Regions from separate parts of the Erythrobacter insulae genome, predicted to be linked through region 3. Evidence: predicted binding sites of a transcription regulator. Region 3 holds the regulator's gene; each other region holds the start of a gene.

Evidence for each region. The regulator LexA, encoded in region 3, represses DNA repair genes until DNA is damaged. The targets are predictions, from matches to a motif close to GTTCCNCNCTTGTTCT.
Region 1: the regulator LexA is predicted to act here: its motif matches at 5,286-5,301, upstream of FGU71_RS10440 (S24 family peptidase).
Region 2: the regulator LexA is predicted to act here: its motif matches at 3,950-3,965, upstream of FGU71_RS04245 (ribonucleoside-diphosphate reductase subunit alpha).

Annotation. Positions count from the first base shown of each region.
Region 1 is NZ_VHJK01000001.1:2,243,918-2,251,271, forward strand. It holds gene cysS (cysteine--tRNA ligase) at 1-362, shown strand, start outside; gene FGU71_RS10415 (D-2-hydroxyacid dehydrogenase) at 359-1,297, shown strand; gene FGU71_RS10420 (acetolactate synthase large subunit) at 1,478-3,136, shown strand; gene FGU71_RS10425 (aldehyde dehydrogenase family protein) at 3,165-4,601, shown strand; gene FGU71_RS10430 (hypothetical protein) at 4,598-5,017, opposite strand; gene FGU71_RS10435 (hypothetical protein) at 5,007-5,240, opposite strand; gene FGU71_RS10440 (S24 family peptidase) at 5,390-6,055, shown strand; gene FGU71_RS10445 (MBL fold metallo-hydrolase) at 6,234-6,902, shown strand; gene FGU71_RS10450 (metalloregulator ArsR/SmtB family transcription factor) at 6,917-7,246, opposite strand; gene FGU71_RS10455 (acyl-CoA desaturase) at 7,334-7,354, shown strand, end outside.
Region 2 is NZ_VHJK01000001.1:885,271-892,624, forward strand. It holds gene FGU71_RS04225 (GGDEF domain-containing protein) at 1-731, shown strand, start outside; gene FGU71_RS04230 (hypothetical protein) at 787-1,098, opposite strand; gene FGU71_RS04235 (hypothetical protein) at 1,068-1,250, opposite strand; gene FGU71_RS04240 (PilZ domain-containing protein) at 1,377-1,736, opposite strand; gene FGU71_RS04245 (ribonucleoside-diphosphate reductase subunit alpha) at 1,871-3,901, opposite strand; gene FGU71_RS04250 (alpha/beta fold hydrolase) at 4,409-5,311, opposite strand; gene FGU71_RS04255 (TraB/GumN family protein) at 5,418-6,377, opposite strand; gene FGU71_RS04260 (hypothetical protein) at 6,551-7,069, shown strand; gene FGU71_RS04265 (hypothetical protein) at 7,098-7,340, shown strand.
Region 3 is NZ_VHJK01000001.1:2,618,523-2,625,876, forward strand. It holds gene FGU71_RS12270 (citrate synthase) at 89-1,375, opposite strand; gene gltX (glutamate--tRNA ligase) at 1,415-2,839, opposite strand; gene FGU71_RS12280 (ComEC/Rec2 family competence protein) at 2,886-5,114, shown strand; gene lexA (transcriptional repressor LexA) at 5,147-5,836, opposite strand; gene FGU71_RS12290 (molybdopterin molybdotransferase MoeA) at 6,018-7,232, opposite strand; gene moaC (cyclic pyranopterin monophosphate synthase MoaC) at 7,229-7,354, opposite strand, start outside.

The DNA.
Region 1 (7,354 bases), 370 kb from region 3:
CCTCGCTTGCAAAGTTTGAAGACGCGATCTCCGATGATCTGGGCACGCCGATTGCTCTTACCGCGATCGAAGATGCGCTGGCGGTGAAAAAGGTCGATGCTGCGATCAAACGGGCCGTGATCGAATATATGGACGGGGTGCTTGGCCTTGGTCTGTTTGATCTGACCCGCGCCCAGTTGCGCATCCGCCCAAAAACAGCGACCGTGGCTGACGAAGAAATCGAAGACGCGCTGGCCCGCCGCAAGGCCGCCCGCGCGGAGAAAGACTTTGCAACCTCGGATGCCATTCGGGATGAACTCACAGCCAAAGGCGTTGAGGTCATGGACGGTGATCCACTTGGCTGGGAATGGAAACTGACATGACGATCCTCGCACTTTCCGGGCTGATCCGGCCGCTGCTTGAACCGCAATTGCCCGATGGTCTCGATGTGCGCTGGTTCGTGACGAAGGAAGAGGCTCTTGAGGTTGTACCGGAAGCTGAAATCGGCTGGTTCGACATGTATGAGAAAGATGCGATGGCGGACACGCTGCGTGCAGCGACCAATCTGAAATGGCTCAATTCCATCTATGCGGGGCTCGATTTCCTGCCCATGGATGTGTTGATCGATCGCGGCATCACCGTAACGAATGGCGCGGGCATCAACGCGATCACCATTGCCGAATATGTCGTCATGGGCATGCTCAATATGGCCAAGGGTTACCGCGAAGTGGTGCGCGCGCAGGAACGGCATGAATGGCTGCTCGATAGTCCGGGCAAGCGCGAGCTTGCCGGTTCGAAAGCCTTGCTGCTGGGCTATGGTGCGATTGGCAAACTGATCAAACCGCGCCTTGACGCGTTTGATGTGGATGTAACCGTTGTGCGCCGATCGGGCGGCGAGGGTATTCTCACGCCGGACGAGTGGCGCGCCAAATTGGGCGAATTCGATTGGATTATTCTGGCCGTGCCCGCGACGGCAGAGACGGACGGGATGATCGGGGCAGATGAGCTTGCCGCGATGAAATCGGACGCTGTAATCGTCAACATTGCGCGCGGCGCTGTGATTGACCAGCCGGCGCTTGTCTCCGCGATAGAGGCAAAGAAGATCGGCGGCGCGTTTCTTGATGTGACCACGCCGGAGCCGCTTCCACAAGATCATCCGCTGTGGGCGATGGATAACGTCCATATCTCCATGCATCTTTCCGGCCGTGCACAGGATAAAATGTTCATCCGCAGTGCAGAGCGGTTTCTCGGCAATCTCGACAAATATCTGCGCGGCGAGCCTGTTGCGCCGGTTTTTGATCCGCAAGCTGGATATTAAACCCCTCGGAATTTGGCGCATTCGTGCAATTCATGCATTGTGATTGCGGGCATTACTGCATGGGTGCATGACGGTGGCATCGCGGATGCAAGCGTTCGGGACGATCTAGAGAACAGACAGGCGTAACGCCTGCGTTGCAATTGGGGCAGCAGGTTCTCGAACATAGGGGGGAATAATCATATGACTGAGACCAAAAAAGCGTCAGACGTATTTGTCGATTGTCTGGAGGCAGAGGGCTGCGAATATATCTTTGGCGTGCCGGGTGAAGAAAACCTGGATTTCCTCGACTCTCTTGGCAAATCGGACAAGATCAAACTGATCCTGACCCGGCATGAACAAGGCGCCGGCTTTATGGCCGCAACCTATGGGCGGCACACCGGCAAAACGGGCGTCTGTCTTGCGACGCTTGGTCCGGGGGCGACCAATTTCGTCACTTCTGCCGCCTATGCGCAGCTGGGCGGTATGCCGGTCCTGATGATTACCGGCCAAAAGCCGATCAAGAAATCAAAACAGGGCCGCTTTCAGATCCTTGACGTAGTCTCCATGATGGAGCCGATTACCAAATACGCGGTGCAAATCGCCGCCGGAGACAACCTGCCGAGCCGGGTGCGCGAGGCGTATCGTCTGGCCGAGGAAGAAAAGCCGGGTGCGACTTTGATCGAGCTGCCCGAAGACATCGCGGAGGAGCCGACCAGCGATTTCAAACCGCTCCCGAAAAGCGTCGCTCGCCGCCCTTCGGCTGAGGCGAAGGCTGTTCGCATGGCTGTAAAAGCGATTGAAGCTGCGAAAAATCCGGTGCTTGTCATTGGGGCCGGCGCGAACCGTAAAATGTGCGGGCGGATGCTTGAGCAATTCGTTGAAAAGACCGGCATCCCGTTTCTGACCACACAGATGGGCAAAGGCGTGATTGACGAACGCCATCCCAAGTTCCTTGGCTGCGCGGCGCTTTCCGCTGGCGATTTCGTCCACCGCGCTGTCGAAGCGTCCGACTGTATTATCAATGTCGGCCACGATGTAATCGAAAAACCGCCTTTCTTCATGCACGATAACGGTGTGACGGTTATTCATATCTCGACCCGCACAGCAGAGGTTGATCCGGTGTACTTTCCTCAGATCGAAGTGATCGGCGATATCGCCAACGGCATCTGGCAAATGAAGGAAGATATCACCCCGAACCGCAGCTGGGATTTCGATCACATGCTGGCCTATCATCAGGCCGAGCTGGATCACACCCATGCGCTCGCTGCCGATACGCGTTTTCCGATTTTTCCGCCGCATCTGGTGCAGCAAGTGCGCGATTGTCAGCCACATGACGGCATTATCTGCCTCGACAATGGCGTTTACAAAATCTGGTTCGCGCGCGGATACACGGCCTATTTGCCCAACACGGTGCTGCTCGACAATGCGCTGGCGACCATGGGGGCGGGCCTGCCCTCTGCAATGATGAGCGCGATGCTGTATCCTGACCGCAATGTCATGGCGATCTGCGGTGATGGCGGGTTTATGATGAACAGTCAGGAGATGGAAACTGCCGTCCGTCTTGGCCTTAACCTGACCGTCCTGATCCTGCGCGATGATGCGTATGGTATGATCCGCTGGAAACAGGCGAATATGGGCTTTGACGATTTCGGCCTGACCTATGGCAATCCGGACTTCGTCAAATATGCCGAGAGTTATGGTGCCAGCGGCCACCGCGTCGAATCGAGCGAGCATCTTACCAAACTGCTCGCCCATTGCCGCGATACGCCGGGGGTCCATCTAATCGATTGCCCGGTGGATTACACAGAGAACGATCAGATCCTGAACCATGATATCCAGGAACTGAGCAAGAAGCTTTGATCGCCAGATAGGGACAGAAGGACAGACAATGCCCCAGTTAAAAGACACCTATCCGCTCTATCTAAACAACAAGGCCGCGCAGCCGAACACTGATCTAGAGGTCACAGACAAGTTCACAGGAGAGGTCGCTTTCCGCACCGCTCTGGCGACGCCGGATGTGATTGAAGAAGCGATTGCAGGCGCGGTCCGCGCGGCAGAGCCTATGGCGAAAATGGCCAGCTTTGAACGTAAAGCGGTTCTGGAACACTGCGTTAAACGGTTCCGCGAAAGGTATGACGAGCTTGCCTATTCGCTGTGCGTGGAGGCCGGTAAACCGATCAAGGATGCCGAAGGCGAAGTCGATCGGTTGATCGACACATTCCAGATCGCGGCCGAGGAATCGACTCGCAATTATGGAGAGGTCCAACCATTGGACATCAGCGCCCGGGCCAAGGGTTATATGGGCATGTGGAAACGCGTTCCGATCGGGCCGTGCAGTTTTATCTCTCCATTCAACTTCCCGCTTAATCTGGCTGCGCACAAGATCGCGCCCGCAATCGCCGTGGGCTGTCCTTTCGTGATGAAGCCCGCGTCCAAGACACCGCTCGGCGCGCTCATCATGGGCGAAGTTCTGGCCGAAACCGACCTGCCCGAGGGCGCTTTCTCGATCCTTCCGGCCAGCCGCGACGGGGCCGATCTGTTTACCGTGGACGAGCGGCTGAAACTGCTTAGCTTTACCGGATCACCGGGCGTTGGTTGGGCTTTGAAAGCCAAAGCAGGCAAAAAGCCCGTGATCCTGGAGCTGGGCGGCAATGCAGCCGTGATCGTGGATAAAGACGCGGATCTCGATCACGCGCTGGAACGGATCATTTTCGGGGCATTCTATCAATCGGGTCAGTCGTGCATCGGGGTCCAGCGGATCATCATCCACGAAGATATCTACGACACGTTCAAAGATATGCTCATTGCAAAAACCAAAACGCTGGTTTCCGGCGATCCGAAAGACCGCGATACCTTTATCGGCCCGATGATTTCGGACAAGGAAGCGGGCCGACTAAAAGGCTGGATCGATGATGCCGTCTCACAAGGTGCAAGCCTGCTGTGCGGGGGCGGCCTGTCGAATGGCAATATGCTTGAGGCGACGCTGCTCGAAAATGTGCCTGCGAAAGCGGATGCGAATTGGGAAGAGGCGTTCGGACCGCTTGCCAATCTCAGCAAGTTTTCCGATTTCAATCAGGCATTGGAACAGGTGAACCATTCCAAGTTCGGCCTGCAAGCGGGTGTTTTCACTCGCGATTTGCATCAGGTTCTGGATGCTTGGGATACTCTGGATGTCGGCGGTGTGGTGGTAAACGATGTGTCATCTTACCGCGTCGACAACATGCCATATGGCGGGGTGAAAGATTCCGGTCTGGGCCGCGAAGGCATTCGTTTTGCCATGGAAGATATGACCGAGATCCGGAATCTTGTCATCCGCAGGCTCTAGCTTTCCTCAAGCAGCAGCAACACCGCCGTCACCACCATTCGCTCGTCATCGCCGCTAAAGCTGTGATCGACTTCTCGGATGGTGGCTTCGGCCACGAGCTGTCCGGGAATATGGAATTCGTGTTCCGGTAGGTTGGCGATAAAATTCTCGCCCGCTGCGGCCGATTCTTTTCCATCGAAATCCAGCATCAATTCGTGCCGCGTCCCTGAAAAAGTGATCGATGCCCATGCTTTTTCTTCGTGGGAAAGCAGGCTGGAGCGACCATTGGTAAGCTTCAGAACGGCTTCTCGCACTCTGTCCGCGGTGCTGCGACGCGGGCGATACCGGCGCGCGCGATGCGTTGGCGCAGCGTCGGCTGATTTGGTTTCGAACTGGGCGGTGGAGACGGGGGCGAACATCATAGTTTCAGTGAGCATGGGCGAAACCTTTCGTCTGAATAGGAGCGTGTGAATTGGCGGTTGCGGCGCTGGCTTCGAATTCTGCCATCCAGCGCAGGGTGCGCGCTTCGGTGGCGGCACGCGGTATCCTGCCCATGCGCAAATCGAGCACGAACCGCGGATCATGCGCCGCGAGACGTCCGAATTTGGTTGCGGGCATATCGTGGGTGCGCAGGAATTTTTCGACTTTCCGGATCAGCATAATGGTCCCCCTTTGCGGTGTTGTAATAGGAACGAATCAGTCAATGTTCCTATAATGTTCCAACTGAAATCCTACTTGTCTAGGAAAAATCCTATGCTATAGGAAAAATGAAGGGGTCAGGAAGTGCTCCACCGAGGAAGGGAATGATTATGCCGCAGTCTGACATGTCACCGGAGCGCGCGCGATTGCTCGAACTGGCACGCAATCGAGACGTCAGCCTCAGCAGCCTGTCGGTTATGCTGGGGAGAAACCCGGCCTATCTCCAACAGTTTATCAAGCGCGGAACGCCGAAGAAGCTGGAAGAGGGGGACCGCGGAAAACTGGCTGCATTTTTCGGCGTGGATCAATCCGAACTGTCTGACATGGACGTTAAGGATAAATCCTATATTGCGTCCAAAACCCCGCGTGAGGCCGGATATGTGGAGGTCCCGCGCCTCGACATTGGTGCATCGGCCGGTCCCGGTGCGGTCCAGACGGGCGAGACGATGTTTGACGCCTTTAGCTTTTCGCATCGCTGGCTGGCGGAGCAAGGCCTTGCCGGAGCGCAGTTGTCAGCGATCACAGTGGAAGGCGACTCGATGGAGCCGTTGCTTAATGATGGCGATGAAATCCTCGTGGATCGTTCACCCCGGCCATTTCGCGACGGGGTGCATGTTGTGCGTTTGGGCGACACTTTGATGGTTAAGCGCGTGGCGAGCGCCGGGGGAGGGCGGCTGGCCCTGCTGAGCCAGAACCTTGCCTATCCGCCCGTTAATGTCGCCGCGGAAGATGTGGAGATAATTGGCCGCGTGGTTTGGAAAGGCGGGCGGATATGACGCCTTTTGAACGTTATGCGGATTTTCTTTGGGGCGTTTGTTATGGCTTTGATCGCTACGAAAAGCATGACGAGCACGGTCAGGATCGCCGCGCGGGCGGCTGTTGCACGGGAAATCGCGTTACCACGGACGTAATCTCTGTCTTGCATTGATGCGCGCTCGCGGCCACATCGCGTGTATGACCGACCAAGCCAAAACACCGCCCATCAAAGCCGCCATCATTCCGGTTACGCCTTTGCAGCAGAATTGCTCGCTGATCTGGTGCACCAAGACAAACAAGGCGGCGCTGGTCGATCCCGGCGGCGATCTCGACAAATTGAAAGACGGCGTCGCAAAGGCAGGCGTCGAGCTTGAGAAAATCCTGATCACCCACGGGCATCTCGACCATTGCGGGCAGGCCGGAATGCTGGCCGAGGAGCTTGGCCTGCCGATCGAGGGGCCGCACAAGGATGACCTGTTCTGGATCGAGCAGCTCGACAATGATGGCGCGCGTTACGGGATGGAGGCGAAAAGCTTTACGCCCGATCGCTGGCTGGAACACGGCGATACGGTGACGGTCGGTCAGCTTACGTTGGACGTAATCCATTGCCCGGGCCACACGCCCGGCCATGTCGTGTTCTTTCATGAACCCAGCAAGTTCGCGATTGTCGGCGATGTGATCTTTCAGGGATCCATCGGCCGGACAGACTTCCCGCGCGGCAATCATCAGGATTTGCTCAACGCCATAACGCAGCGCCTATGGCCGCTCGGCGATGATGTGCTGTTTATTCCAGGCCACGGCCCGACCAGCACATTTGGTCAGGAACGCAAAACGAATGCGTTTGTAAGCGATCACGCTCTGGGTTGAGCCATGCCTCCGGCTTACTCCAGGCTATCAGAAGTGGTATTGTCCGCCTCCTTCAACGCCTTGCTTTCACGCTTTAGCGGGCGGGATACGGGGCACACTTCCTGCACGTAACCATTCAGAGTGTTCGCTAGGTTTTCGCGCACAATGCGGTAGTGAACATACTGACCGCGCTTCTCGCTTTTCACAAGCTCAGCATTCTCCAGGACGCTCAGATGCTGCGACACCGCCGGCTTGGATATGTCGAACCGCTCGGCAATTTGCCCCGCAGTCAGTTCGGATTCCGAAAGATACGCTAGGATTTTGCGGCGCACAGTGGAGGCAAGGGCTTCGAAAACTTTTTGCATGACCGGGTGTATATAAGTGGTTGCTTAATTACTTTCCAGACGTCATTAATAATTAAGCAATACATTAATTACCTATGGAGTTGCATTATGGAGCGTGATCGGTGTGAG
Region 2 (7,354 bases), 1.7 Mb from region 3:
TTGCGCTGCTGTGCGTGGTGGCCGCCGCGACATTGCCGTTGGCGGCGCGATTTGAGCAATTGCGGCAAAAGAACTTTTTGTTGAACCTGCGCAGCCGGATTACGGCGCACCAATTGCGCGGTGCCAATCGCAAATTGCGTGACCTTTCCGAACGAGACCCCCTCACCGGAGCGCTCAATCGGCGCGGTTTTGCGCGGATGTTCAACCAGCAAATTCTCGGGGCGATGGACGAAGACGCACCGCAGGATCAGGGCCGCATTGCGATCATCATGGTCGATATCGATCACTTCAAGCATTTCAATGACACTTATGGCCACGGGGCCGGCGATACGTGCCTGACCATGGTCGCTCAAACGCTGCATGCGATACTTTCTGAAATCGGCGGCGTGGTCGCGCGGCATGGCGGTGAAGAATTTGTCGCCGCCATGCGCGAGCACCATTGCGGCCATGTCGATGCTCTGGCCGAAGAGATCCGCCTGGCCGTCGCATCGTTGATGATACCGGTTGATGTGAAGGGAAGCGCCAAAGGCAGCTCGCTTGTCACGGTCTCTATTGGCGTCGGTGCTGCAAACGCGCTGTCTGGTGCCCGGAGCCCCCGGCACCGCGAAGCGATGCGAGAGGCCTTGATCCAGATGGCCGATTCCGCGCTGTACAGCGCCAAGAATGCAGGCCGGAACCGGACTCAGATCCTTCATCATCCGGGGCCGGAAATCCGGGCAGAATCGGCGTAAAGCGGAATCGGGTTAAACCAGCGCCCGCTTGGTCATTTGCGGGAAGGCAGGCCCATCAATCGCCGCGGCTCCTGGAGCCGAAGAAACTGCCGCCACCCAAAACGGTGATGCCGACAAAAAATCCGAAATCATACCAGCCCCCTGAATTGGGTACGGCATAGACGGCAATATCCGGGTTGAAGAGTGATCCGATCCAGCTCCATGGAAAAATGAACCCGTGCCACAATCCCCACCAGAAGCCGGGCGCCGCAGGCTCTTGTGAGACCGCGACGTCGATCTGGCTGGCGCAGGCTGAAAGCAGCAATGCAAGGCCGATCGCTGTGATAACCCGCATCTTCATAACTGGATCAGCGCGATCGTGAGCCACAGTAACGGCAGAAAAACGATCACCATCATCATATGCAATCGGCCCGCATTGGCGGCATGGCCCGGCCCCGCGCGCACCGCGCGCAGGCCGTTTGCCGCAAAGGCGAGCGCAACGATTGTGCCGATAATGCCAATCCAAAGCGTTGGTGTCATAAGCCCTAAATCTCCCAAATCCCGGCCCGCATCAGGGCGAAGAATGCCCGATACGCAAAAGCCAGACGGTGATTATGCCACAATTGCGGCGCGGGATCGAGAACGGGGTGCCGGATCGGGCCGGATTTAGCAGAAACGCGTTGGTTTCGTCTTTGTCATCGGTTCGAATTCACGCTCGGACAATCCTGCCGATGCCGCCGGTATATGGCTTGATTGGAATTCGCCAAGTTCGGCTTCGGTGATATTTCTGAGGAAAGTGACTCCGATTTCGCCTTTTTCGGCCCATTTCACAGTCCCGTGATGAGGGCCCGTACCGGCAATCTCGATCTGGAGACGCGCACCGATCGTCAGATCGGGCGAGGTTGAGGCAAAACGGCAGCCACCGGCGGAAATTTCTGTGACCAAGACATCGTCTGGCGCACCTGTACCGGTGAAATACCGGCTGGGGAGCTTGATTGATTTTCGAGGCGTCTGGCGTGTTTGCATGGCTGATGCCGGTATACGCCGCACATGCTTAACAGCCCGTAAAGGCTGATCCGCGTCCTTCGGCGTAAGGCCAAAGAAAACCCCCGCAAAGCATAACGCTTTGCGGGGGTTTTATAAAATCCGATGTCAGATCATCACTGACAGCTGAGGCATTCCTCATAATCAGTTTGCTCGGCGGCAAGTTCAAATTTGGCTGCGTCGGCGGTATTATCGGCTTCAACCCCGCCCGCAAAACCGGCGCGCTGGATCGATTTTGAGCGAAGGTAATACAGCGACTTGATGCCTTTTTCCCATGCCTGGAAGTGCAGCATCATCAGATCCCATTTGTCGACATCGGCCGGGATGAACAGGTTCAACGACTGCGCCTGATCGATGTAAGGCGCGCGGTCGGCTGCGAAATCGAGCAGCCAGCGCTGGTCAATTTCAAAGCTGGTCTTGAAGCTCGCTTTTTCCTCTTCCGTCAGGAAGTCGAGATGCTGGACGCTGCCTGCCTTTTCGAGAATCGAATTCCAGACATTGGTCGAGTTCTTCGATTTCTTGTCGAGGATCTTTTCAAGATACGGGTTCTTCACAATGAAGCTGCCCGACAGGGTTTTGTGCGTGTAGATGTTGGCAGGGATCGGCTCGATACAGGCCGACGTACCACCGCAAATGATCGAGATCGATGCGGTCGGCGCGATTGCCATTTTACAGCTGAACCGCTCCATCGCGCCCATATCGGCGGCGTCGGGACAAGGTCCGCGCTCCTGCGCCAGCAACATCGATGCCTCGGATGCTTTCGCCTGAATATGCTTGAACATTTTCAGGTTCAGCGCCTTGGCCATCGCGCTTTCAAAGCCGAGCCCTTTTTGCTGAAGGAAAGAGTGGAAACCCATCACGCCCAGACCAACCGAACGCTCACGCTCGGCGGAATATTTGGCGCGCGCCATCTCATCAGGTGCGCGGTCAATATAATCCTGCAGGACATTGTCGAGCATCCGCATCACGTCTTCGATGAATTGCTTGTCGCCGTTCCACTCGTCCCATTTTTCAAGATTGAGCGACGACAGACAGCAAACTGCGGTGCGATCATTACCAAGGTGGTCGATACCGGTTGGCAGCGTGATTTCGCTGCACAGGTTCGATGTCGAAACCTTCAGACCCAGATCGCGGTGATGCTTTGGCATCATGCGGTTCACCGTGTCATTAAACACGATGTACGGTTCACCTGTGGCAAGCCGGCATTCGACCAATTTCTGGAACAGCGAACGCGCATCGACTGTGCCGCGCACTTCGCCGGTTTTCGGTGATTTCAGTTCAAATTCGTCACCGGCACGGACCGCTTCCATGAAGGCATCGGTAAGCAGCACGCCGTGGTGCAGGTTCAATGCCTTGCGATTGAAATCGCCCGAGGGTTTGCGGATTTCGAGGAATTCCTCGATTTCAGGGTGGCTCACGTCAAGGTAACACGCCGCAGAGCCGCGCCGCAGCGAGCCTTGCGAAATTGCCAGAGTGAGCGAGTCCATAACGCGCACGAACGGGATGATGCCGCTGGTTTTGCCATTAAGGCCGACCGGCTCGCCAATACCGCGGACATTGCCCCAATAGGTGCCAATGCCGCCGCCTTTGGACGCCAGCCACACGTTTTCATTCCAGGTGTTCACAATGCCATCAAGGCTGTCGGAAACCGAATTGAGATAGCAGCTGATCGGAAGCCCGCGCGATGTGCCGCCATTCGACAGAACCGGTGTGGCCGGCATGAACCACAGGTTCGAAATGTAATCATACAGACGCTGGGCGTGTGCCTGATCATCGGCATAGGCATCGGCCACACGCGCAAACAAATCCTGAAAGCTTTCACCGGGCAGCAGATACCGGTCGATCAGCGTTTCTTTGCCGAAATCGGTCAGCTTGGAATCGCGCGCTTCGTCGGTGATGATTTCAAACCGGCGGTCATTGACCTTTTTGCTGTCCATATCGACGGCGGCTTTGCTCGCTTCGCCAATCGCACCCGCCAGCGCCGCGCCCGCTTTTTCAGCGATCAGCTCTTCGCTGCCTTTATCGCCCGTTGTCATGGTCACTGCTTTAGCCTCGGTTCCGGCGTTTGTTTCCGCGCGGGTTTCTGTTTCTGTCACTGTATCGCCTGCGTTCTCATTCGGCACGCCATCGCTCGCTTTGAATTCCATTTCAGCCCCGTCTGTGTCCCCGAATTGTAACGCCGCGCAAGTGCCGATGTTCCAATTCTGTTCTATACCGTTTCATCAACAGTTTTACCACACGATACCCACAAATCGGGCCACAGGCTTAACTGCCAATCATTCCTTTACGCTTCGCAACGCCCCGGCTTTAGCTGTTCAGACAGTGAATCCTCCCCCGTTCGGGCCCATCAGGACTCGGACGAATTCACCAAAGCTTGGGGGTCCAGTGCAAACCGAACCACTAGATGATGAATCAGAGTGGACTCCGCGTCAACGCCTGATTAACCCTAATTCGTACTTTCGATCCGGTGTATTAGTATGCTGCAACGCCGCGACGCGTGGAGAAAGCTGGAGTCGCGCATCGCGCAAGCCCCAAACTGAATCTGTGAAGAAAAAAGTGGTGATTGAATCTTATGAATCAACACTTGAATCTTTTCATGCCGAAACCGCAACAATGTTGCGCGTTTGGCCTGATGACGGATTAACGGGGCCGGGTCAGGCGGGCGATTTCACGCTGCCGACATGGTCGATGATTTCCTTGGTCACCCGGTCAATCAGTTCGAGCGGAATATCGTGACCCCAGCCCGATATCGTGACCAATTTGGCGTCGGGAATATGCGCGGCAGTGTCCTGACCGCCCTCCAGCTTGACCAGCGGATCATCCTCACCGTGCAGCACCAAAGTGGGCGTTGTGACAGTTTTCAACCGTTCACGGCGGTCACCATCGTCAATGATCGCAGCAAGCTGACGCGGCAGACCGGGAGGATAGACGCTGCGGCGAATCGCTTTCAGCACCTTTTCCTTGCGGCGTTCCGGATCGGCGGGGAAGCCGGGGCTGCCGATGCTTTGCTGAACATTGATGCCGTGCGCCAGCAGGTCTTCCTCTTCCATGGAGGTAAGCGGCGCAATCAGCGCTTCCATCGCCTGTTTATCAGCCTGCGGAATTTTCGGGTTGCCGGTGGTCGACATGATCGAGGTGAGCGAAAGCAGTTTGTCCGCGTGGTTGATGCCTAGCAATTGCACGATCATCCCGCCCATCGAAGCGCCCACAACATGCGCGCGCTCAATCTCAAGCGCATCAAGCAGGCCCGCCGCATCCGCCGCCATATCTGCGAGTGTATACGGCACCTTGGCAGGGAAGCCGATCATCTTGCGCAGCACCTGCATTTTAAGTCCGGGAGCCTTCGCGCCTTCCATCTTCTGGCTTAATCCGATGTCACGATTGTCGAACCGGATTACGCGGTACCCTTCGCCCACCAGCGCTTCGACAAATTCATCGGGCCACAAAACCATCTGCGCGCCCAGCCCCATCACCAGCAGGATCGGTTCGTGATCAGAGCTCCCGTGGTCTTCGTAGAACAGCTCGATACCGGTGTTAGGCGTGGTGATGGTGGGCATGGCTAGGAAAGACTTTCTGTTGATAGGTTTCGTTTGAGGACGAGTTTGCCGCATTGGCGCGCCCGCCGCAAGCAATCCCGTTCAGCGCCTGAATTCGCTGGCCTATTCACCGCCAGACCGGTCCGCCGATTTCAAAGCCGCGCGTCTCGAGACTGTCCAGCACGCCTTGCGGCTCGGCCAGCACCCTCAGCGGTACAACCGCAACCGTCGTCCCGTCCGCCGCCGCAGCGCCTTCGATCATGTCGATCCACGCGCCGCGGATATCCTCGCCAAGTTCGGGATCGGCCCATGGCCAGCACGTGCCCAACGCGATTTCCAGCGGGTTTTCCATCACCGCAGGGATATCGAATTTGCGCCAGTCATCGCCGCGTTTTGCGATGATATCTGGCCCTGTTTCCGTCGCGGTCATCGCCGCTTCGAGACAGGGAATGTGCGAGGCAGGCGGAGCATCGGCGAGATTGTCGAGCAGGTCCTCGCCGCGAAACCGCTCCGGGCGCTGGATCGGGACATCGGCCTTGTCGGCGGCCTTGCGCACAATATCGGTCGCATCATCATCCAGCGTATCGTCATCGAAATCGAGCCTGCGCGCGAGCAGGTCGAACGCCGTCATCAGGAAACTGCCGCGATCATAATCTTTGTCATATTCCGCTTCGAGCGCCGCCAACCGCGCGCGCTGATCCAGATCGAGATAATCGGCAGCGACGCTTTTATCGGGCAATTTGGTAAAACTGCCCCCGCGAAAGATCAGGCGGAAAATATCACCCGGCGAAATCTTTGGCCGCGATCGGATAATCACGCGGTCTGCCTCGCCGGTGGCTTCTTTCAGTCGGTCGGGCTGCCACGGCGTGCTTTGCGGAACAGCGCGAATCTCACCGACCAGAATGACCGTGCCGGTCTCGGTATAGATCGTCCACATTGGCGCACCGGATCGCTGGGCCGTCACGACAATCTGATTGGGCGCAGGTTCGGGGCCGCCGGACTGCGCGGCAAGCGGGCTTGCGACGAGCGCAGCCAAAGTGAGCAATTGGCCTATCGAGGCCTTCGCGGAAAAGCGGGAAGTTTTCATAGCGATGACAGTAAACCCATCCGCCTTTCTCTGGAATGTATCAAAATCCCTTTGCGACCGCGCATATGCCCGCCGACTAATACCTTTGCATTAGCACACCTGCTGGATGGGGGACCGATCAACCTGCCGGTACTCTGCATCGCAAGACAGTGATCGAAGCAGGAGAAATCGCCATGAGCAAGCCAACGCAGCTCGACTGCCCAAGCGCCCCGTATCAGCATCCTGACGCAAAGCTGTTTGGCGTTGTGCGCGAAGAGGATGGCGACACCCGCGTCGCCTATCTTGAAAAAGATGCGCAGCTCCCGAGCGATTCCAATCCCGAGGATCTTGGCGTCGATCCGGGACATGCTCTGCGTTTTTCCGCGCCCTGCGCCAACAATGGCTGCGGCCAATGGCGCGATGGCGGCTGCGGGCTGGGCAAGGCGATTATCGAACAGCTTAAGCCGGTCGTTGACGTGGCACCGGCCTGCACATTGCGCGCCACCTGCCGCTGGTTCGCCGAAAATGGCACGGCGAGCTGTCTGCGCTGCCCGCAGATCACAACGCGCCGCCGCAAAAGCGAAGCAGCCTTGCCCGAGCCGCGCGGCCCGGTTGGCCCCGTCGGCCCCGTCGGCCCCGTTGGCCCGAACCTGCCGAATAGAATTCCGTCACCCGCCCATAACCCGGACGGTGGGGCTACGGTTCACGCATGAATGTCCGGGTCATAGCTAGGAGAACACCATGAATAGCAAAAAGAAAGCCAGCCGGATCGGTTCAGATGCCCTTCTGACCGGGATCGCAGCCGCTTCGGCAGAAGCGCAAACCCGCATCGCGAAACTTGACGGCAGCGATGTCGATCAAGTGTCGGGCGCAGGCATCATCGACGACATCATCGATATCGATGTGACCATGGGCATGTACCCGGAACCCGATCCCGATCCCAACAATCCGTTTGAGAACGTGATCAAATCCATCGGCCTCTGAATCGCGCTGACGGA
Region 3 (7,354 bases):
ACAACGCCAGATACAAAAAGGGCGATCCCTGTGATCTGCAGCAAATGCCGGATCAGGGACCGCCCCATTGTCGTTATCGTCCCGGCTGTTAGCGGTTGCTAAGCGGCACGTAATCGCGCTGTGTCGGGCCTGTATAAAGCTGACGCGGGCGACCGATAACCTGAGCCGGATCAGAGATCATTTCATTCCACTGCGCGACCCAACCAACAGTGCGGGCAAGGGCAAAAAGCGCGGTGAACATCGTGGTCGGGAAACCGATCGCCGAAAGGATCACGCCGGAATAGAAATCGACGTTTGGAAACAGCTTTTTCTCTTGGAAATACGGATCGTTAAGAGCCATTTCTTCCAAAGCGAGTGCGGTCTCGAAAACCGGGTCTTTAACGTTCAGCGCATCGAAGACTTCACGGACAGTCTTTTGCATAACAGTCGCGCGTGGATCGTAGTTTTTATAAACACGGTGGCCAAAGCCCATCAGGCGGAACGGATCGTTCTTGTCTTTCGCGCGCTCGATGTAATGCGGGATGCGGTCAGGCGTACCGATTTCACGCAGCATGTTCAGCGCCGCTTCGTTGGCTCCGCCATGCGCCGGGCCCCAAAGACATGCGATGCCTGCCGAAATACAGGCAAACGGGTTCGCACCCGAAGAGCCCGCAAGACGAACAGTCGAAGTCGAAGCATTCTGTTCATGATCGGCGTGAAGGATGAAAATCCGGTCCATCGCCTTTTCAACGGCAGGGACAACTTCATAATCTTCGGCCGGAACACCAAACGTCATACGCAGGAAATTACCGGTGTAGCTGAGCGAATTGTCAGGATGCATCATCGGCTGACCGATGGAATACTTATAAGCATTCGCGGCAATCGTCGGCATTTTCGCGATCAGACGGTGAGAGCTGATCTTGCGATGCTCTGGATCCGAAATATCGGTGCTGTCATGATAGAACGCCGAAAGCGCCCCCACGACACCGCACATGATAGCCATCGGGTGGGCATCGCGGCGGAAACCTTGATAGAATTGGCGCATCTGATCATGCAGCATCGTGTGCCGTGTGATCGTGTATGTGAAATCATCAAGCTCTTCGCTGCTCGGCAATTCGCCGTTCAAGAGAAGATAAGACGTTTCCATGAAGCTGGAATGCTCGGCAAGCTGTCCGATGGGATAGCCGCGGTGGAGCAAAATGCCTTCTTGCCCGTCGATATAGGTTAGCGCGCTTTCGCAGCTCGCAGTCGACTTATAACCCGGATCAAAGGTGAACTTGCCGGTTTGGCCGTACAGCTTACGGATATCCACGACATCCGGGCCGGTGCTGCCTTGAAGAACGGGAAATTCGTGTGTTTCGCCGCCCACTTCGAGTTTGGCGTTCTTATCTGCCAAGACATGTCTCCTGCTTTGTTACTGTGCCCCGCCGTACGATCACGCAGCCTGCGCGTCGAGCCGGGCGAGGGCTTCTTCCCGTCCCAGAAGGACCAGAACATCGAAAATTCCGGGTGATGTTGTCGTCCCGGTAAGGGCAGCTCGCATTGGCTGCGCCAACTTGCCGAGACCCAATCCAAGTTCCTCTGCAAGTGATTTCGTAGTGGCTTCGAGAGCCTCGATTGTCCAGTCATTTTCGCGCTTCAAAGCGTCAGAAACAGATGACAAACGCGCTCGACCATCGTCATCCAGCAAATTTGCCGCTTTATCGGTCATTTCCAGAGGGAGCTTTGCAAACAAGAAACCGGCACCTTCGGCAATTTCATGGATGCTTTTAGCACGTGTCTTGAGCACGGGCATTGCTTTGGTCAGCAAATCCAGATCGACATCGCCCGAAATGTACGGAGCAGCGAGACTTGCAAGCATGGCATCATCAGCTTCGCGGATATAATGTCCGTTCAGGTTTTCCAGCTTTTTGATGTCAAAGCGCGAGGGGCTTTTGCCAACGCCGGCAAGATCGAACAGTTTGATCGCCTCGGCGCGGGTGATTTCTTCCCGGTCCCCATGACCCCAACCTAGACGGAGAAGGTAATTGAAAAGGGCATCGGGCAAAATGCCCATCTCGTCGCGATACGCTTCGACTCCCAGCGCGCCGTGCCGTTTTGATAGCTTTGCTCCGTCAGAGCCGTGGATCAGAGGGATATGCGCATATACTGGATCAGGCCATCCGCCTTCGACCGCGTCCATTGCGCGGTAAATTGGCAATTGGCGGAAAGCGTTGTTCAAATGATCATCCCCGCGAATCACGTGTGTCACACCCATATCGTGATCATCGACTACAACAGCCAGCATATAGGTAGGCGTGCCATCTGCGCGCAGAATGATATAATCATCCAACTCGTCATTCTTGACTGAAACCGCACCCTGAACTTTATCCTGAATGGTAGTCTCGCCGCCTTGCGGTGTTTTTAAACGGACCGTGAAAGGGGCACCTTCAGGTGCCTCTGATGGATCGCGATCACGCCACCGCCCATCATAGCGCATCGGCTGCTTGTTCGCGCGCTGCTCGGCGCGCATTTCTTCCAGCTCTTCCGGTGTTGCAAAACACTTATAGGCATAACCCGCATCAAGAAGCGCATTCGCAATTTCCGCATGCCGACCGGCCTGAGCGGATTGAAAAGTTGGCTCATCGTCATAATCGAGCCCCATCCACTTCAAGCCGTCCAGGATGGCATCGATGGCTTCCTGAGTGGAGCGTTTCTTGTCTGTGTCTTCAATGCGAAGCAGCGCTTTGCCGCCATGGTGACGGGCGTATAGCCAATTGAACAAGGCAGTGCGCGCTCCGCCAATATGCAAAAAACCGGTGGGCGAGGGCGCAAACCGCGTGACGACTGTGCCGCCGCTCTTGCCGCTTTCACTTGCCATGTCGTTCAAATTCCTTTTCTATTTCCCTGTATTCAGGGGGAGCACCATGAGCCATACGCCATTAGTGCCCTTGGGCGACAGAGCAGATGCAAGCTCGGCTCCCGAAAATGTTGCATTGCAGCGCCCTTGGCAAAGGGGCGCGGCCTTGTCCAGCATCGCGCAAAACATTGGCAATAGATGCGAAGATTTTCTGAGCAGTGCCGGCTTTGACCGCGCGCCATGGCTTGCGGTGGTCTTTGCTGGCGGTATTCTTGCGTGGTTTGCGCTTCCTCGGCCTTGGCAATGGATTGCAGCGATCGGTCTCTCGGCTTTATTGGCCATTGGCGCGATCGCACTGTGGAGAGGCAATGATCAACGCGGCCGTGTTAGCACAGCCGCGATTGCCTGCGGTTTGGTGTTTGCAGCCGGGATAGCCATAATCTGGTTGCGGTCTGAAATCGTAGGCGCCCCTGCCATTGAGCGGCCCGTCGTTGAGCGCATAAATGCCTATGTCCTCGACCGGGAGGATCAACCAGCACAGGATCGGATCCGTTTAATTCTCGCCGTGCGGGACGCGGAGGCGGGCGAGGCCCGCAAGATCCGCATCAATGTCCCTATGACCTCACTCGATAACAGCGAAGGAGCAGGAGATCAGATATTGGAAGGCGCGGTCATCCGAACGCGTGTGCGATTGATGCCCCCGGCGAGCCCTATGCTGCCCGGATCTTATGATTTTGCACGCGCCGCGTGGTTCAAGGGGTTCGCCGCAACCGGCAGTGTCATAGGTCATATAGAGGTCATCGAACCGGCCACTTCGAACACAGGCCTGGCCTTGATCCAGCGGAGCCTCTCTTCACACGTAAGGAGCCGCGTTGATGGATCGGCGGGGACCATCGCGGCTGCCTTTGCCAGCGGGGATCGCGGCGCAATCGCTGAGGCCGATGACGAAGCCATGCGAGATGCGGGGCTGACCCATCTTCTTTCGATCAGCGGTCTGCATGTCAGCGCGGTGATTGCGGCGGCATATTTGATTGCGCTGAAATTGCTCGCGCTCTTTCCGCCCATCGCTTTGCGCGTGCGCCTGCCCGTGGCGGCGGCTTGCGCGGGGGCGCTCACCGGTATTGGATACACATTGCTGACCGGCGCAGAAGTCCCCACCGTTCGCAGCTGCGCCGCAGCCATGCTGGTCCTGATTGCATTGGCATTGGGCCGTGATGCGCTTTCGCTGAGAATGGTTGCGGCGGCGGCTGTTTTTGTGCTGCTTTTATGGCCAGAAAGCGTCGTGGGCCCTAGTTTCCAAATGAGTTTTTGCGCCGTGCTGGCGATTGTCGCGCTTCATTCTTCAAGCGTTGTGCGAACGTTTCTATCCCCGCGCGAGGAGCCATGGTGGCGGCGGAGCGGACGCCAGATTATCATGCTGTTCTTCACGGGTCTGGTGATCGAAATTGCTCTAATGCCCATCGTTCTGTTCCATTTTCACAGAGCCGGCGTTTACGGCGCATTCGCCAATGTCATCGCCATTCCATTGGTTACTTTTCTTTCCATGCCGCTGATTGCGCTTGGGCTATTTTTGGATATCGTCGGACTTGGCAAGCCAGCGTGGTGGCTGGTCCAAATCTCACTGGACAGCCTGTTAGCCATTGCGCATTTCACCTCAGCGCAGCCCGGATCAGTCAAGCTGATGCCGCAAATGGGGTTTGGGACTATCTCGCTCTTCGTTGGCGGATCATTGTGGCTCGCGTTGTGGAACGGGAAACCGCGATTTTGGGGCTTTGTGCCCATATCCGCAGGGGCTCTATCGCTGTTTATGACGCCGATACCGGATATTTTGGTCGGGCGAGAAGGGCGCCATGTCGGTGTGACCCTTACTCATGAATCCGGTGAGCGTCAGCTGCTTTCCCTGCGCGATAGCCGATCATCCTATTCCAAAGACAACCTGCTGGAACTTGCCAGTGTAACTGGTCAGCCGGTTTCAATGGAAAATTGGCCCGGCGCTCAATGCTCGAGGGAATTCTGCATTCTCACGATTGAACGCGGCGGCCGTGCTTGGGTGATCATGATGGCCCGTAATCGTGATCTGGTCGAAGAGCGCGCTCTTGCAGCTGCCTGTGAACGATCAGATATTGTGATCGCCGACCGGTTCCTCCCGCGGTCATGTTCCCCGAAATGGTTGAAAGCAGATAGAGGCTATCTTCAGAAGTCGGGCGGCCTTGCGATAAATCTGACGAACCAGCGCGTGACCAGTGTCTCTCAAAAGCAGGGGGATCATGGATGGTGGCGCGGGGAAGAGCGATAACCCAACCCCGCACACGCACGAAATCCCGTTAATCAGTGATAACGGCGCAAAAGCCCGGCAAGCTTGCCTTGTACCTGTACCTCGTGAGAGCCGTATACCTGCGGATCATAGGCAGCATTGGCCGGATCAAGTCGGACACGCCCGCCATCCTTGTGAAGGTATTTAAGCGTGGCTTCTTCGCCGCGCACAAGTGCGACAACGATCTCACCGTCGCGCGCACTTTCTGTGCGCCTTACAAGAGCGAAATCACCATCAAAGATACCGGCTTCGATCATGGAATCACCGGACACTTCAAGGGCGTAATGCTCACCTGGTCCCAGCAAGGCCGCTGGTACAGGCAGTGAAGTTTGGCCCTCAAGCGCTTCAATCGGAGCCCCTGCCGCGATGCGCCCGTGCAGCGGAATTTCAATCACATCATTTGCCGGCTCAGGCGCGGCTTTCATGACAGCCGAGGCGGATGCAACCGCATCATTCGCAGCTATCGCCGCGCGCGGGGTCGGTGTCGCATCTTCAGGCATTCTGATAACCTCAAGCGCGCGGGCGCGGTTGGGCAATCGGCGAATAAAGCCGCGCTCTTCAAGGGCAGAGATAAGCCGATGGACCCCCGATTTACTTTTAAGATCGAGAGCTTCTTTCATCTCTTCAAAGCTTGGTGAAATACCGGATTCGTCCAGACGTTTCTGGATAAAGCGGATCAATTCGTGCTGCTTTGCAGTCAGCATGGAGTGTACTCCCTAAGACGCACTTCTCATGGTCACCTGAACAGGCTCCACAGTGCCATTGATACGCGTTGCAAGAGGCACTGTGGTGAGTGCATCGCGAACACTGACCGTCCGCCAATAAGGTGAACGAATGTGGAACGAATAAGCAACATTATAATCGATGTCAAGCGACCGCACGCAATCAAATCGGCTGAATTGCGCCATTGTCGATGTTATAAACTGCAACCCTATCGCCTGCTTTGATCGCCGGGGATCCGGCAGGGCGGTCGATCAGACAATTGGCCTGCGCCAAGGCCATTAATGCGCTTGAATCCTGAATTGCGGCAGGCCTAACGGTGTCCCCATCACTGATCCCCCTCAGAAATTCCCTGCGATTCCCGGTCGCGGGTAAATCGACCGCTGCAATTATATTCTGAGCATTTGGCAAAGGGTTTGCATTCCCCATCGCAGCCCGGATCAGGGGCAGGGCAAATAAAAAGCACGTCACAAAGCTTGAAACGGGATTGCCGGGCAGGCCAAGAATTACGGTTTTTCGGCCATCGTGCTGCCTCGTGGCGATCATCAAAGGTTTGCCCGGTTTAATCGCCACCTTCCAGAAAGTGAGCTCAGCACCCCAATTTCGAAGAGCCTGCTGCACCAAATCATGGTCACCCACCGATGCCCCGCCAGAGGTGATGATGATGTCGCAATCGGAAGCTTGATCGAGCCCATGGGCTAGGGCGTCCAGATTGTCAGGAACGGGTCCAATCAAGGCGGCATCACCCGCCAAAGGCCGCAGCATTGCATTGATCATCATACCATTGCTGGCCGGTATTTGATGCGCCTCAACCTTGGCAGGCAAACGGACCAGTTCGTCTCCGCTATCGATCACGGCAATTCGCGGAATACGATGAACCAAAATGGCATGATGACCCGCGGCCAGGGCTAGCGCAATTTGAGCCGGGCCCATCAACGTCCCAGAGGTAAGGATCACTTGGCCGATCGCAAAATCAAATCCCGCCGAGCGGACATGCCTGGCTGGCTCTGGAAGAACCTCACCCTTGGCCAGTTCTACAAAATTAGCCGCAAGTTCGGCATTTTCCTGGATCAGAACGCGGTCCGAGCCTTCCGGCATCTGTGCCCCGGTAGATATCCGAATGCATTGCCCATCCTTTACAGCGGCCCCAAACGGAGCGCCTGCGCGGCTTTCTCCGATCAGCTTCCACGGGCCAGCGCCTGAAATTGCATATCCATCCATTGCCGACAGATCAGCAGAAGGCTGGGACCGCAGAGCCGCGATATCCTTCGCGAGATATCGACCGGACGCAAGGTGCGTTTCGACATGGGTTCCTGGCATTTTGGGAGCAAGCGCGAAAAGCTGCGCCTGTGCCTCCGGCAATGTCAGCATCCCGCTCATTCAGCAGATGCTTTCCAGGTACCGGATTTTCCGCCGCGCTTCTCCATCAATCGCACATCGCCAATGACCATGCCCTTATCGATGGCCTTGCCCATATCGTAGATTGTCAAAAGGGCCGTTGT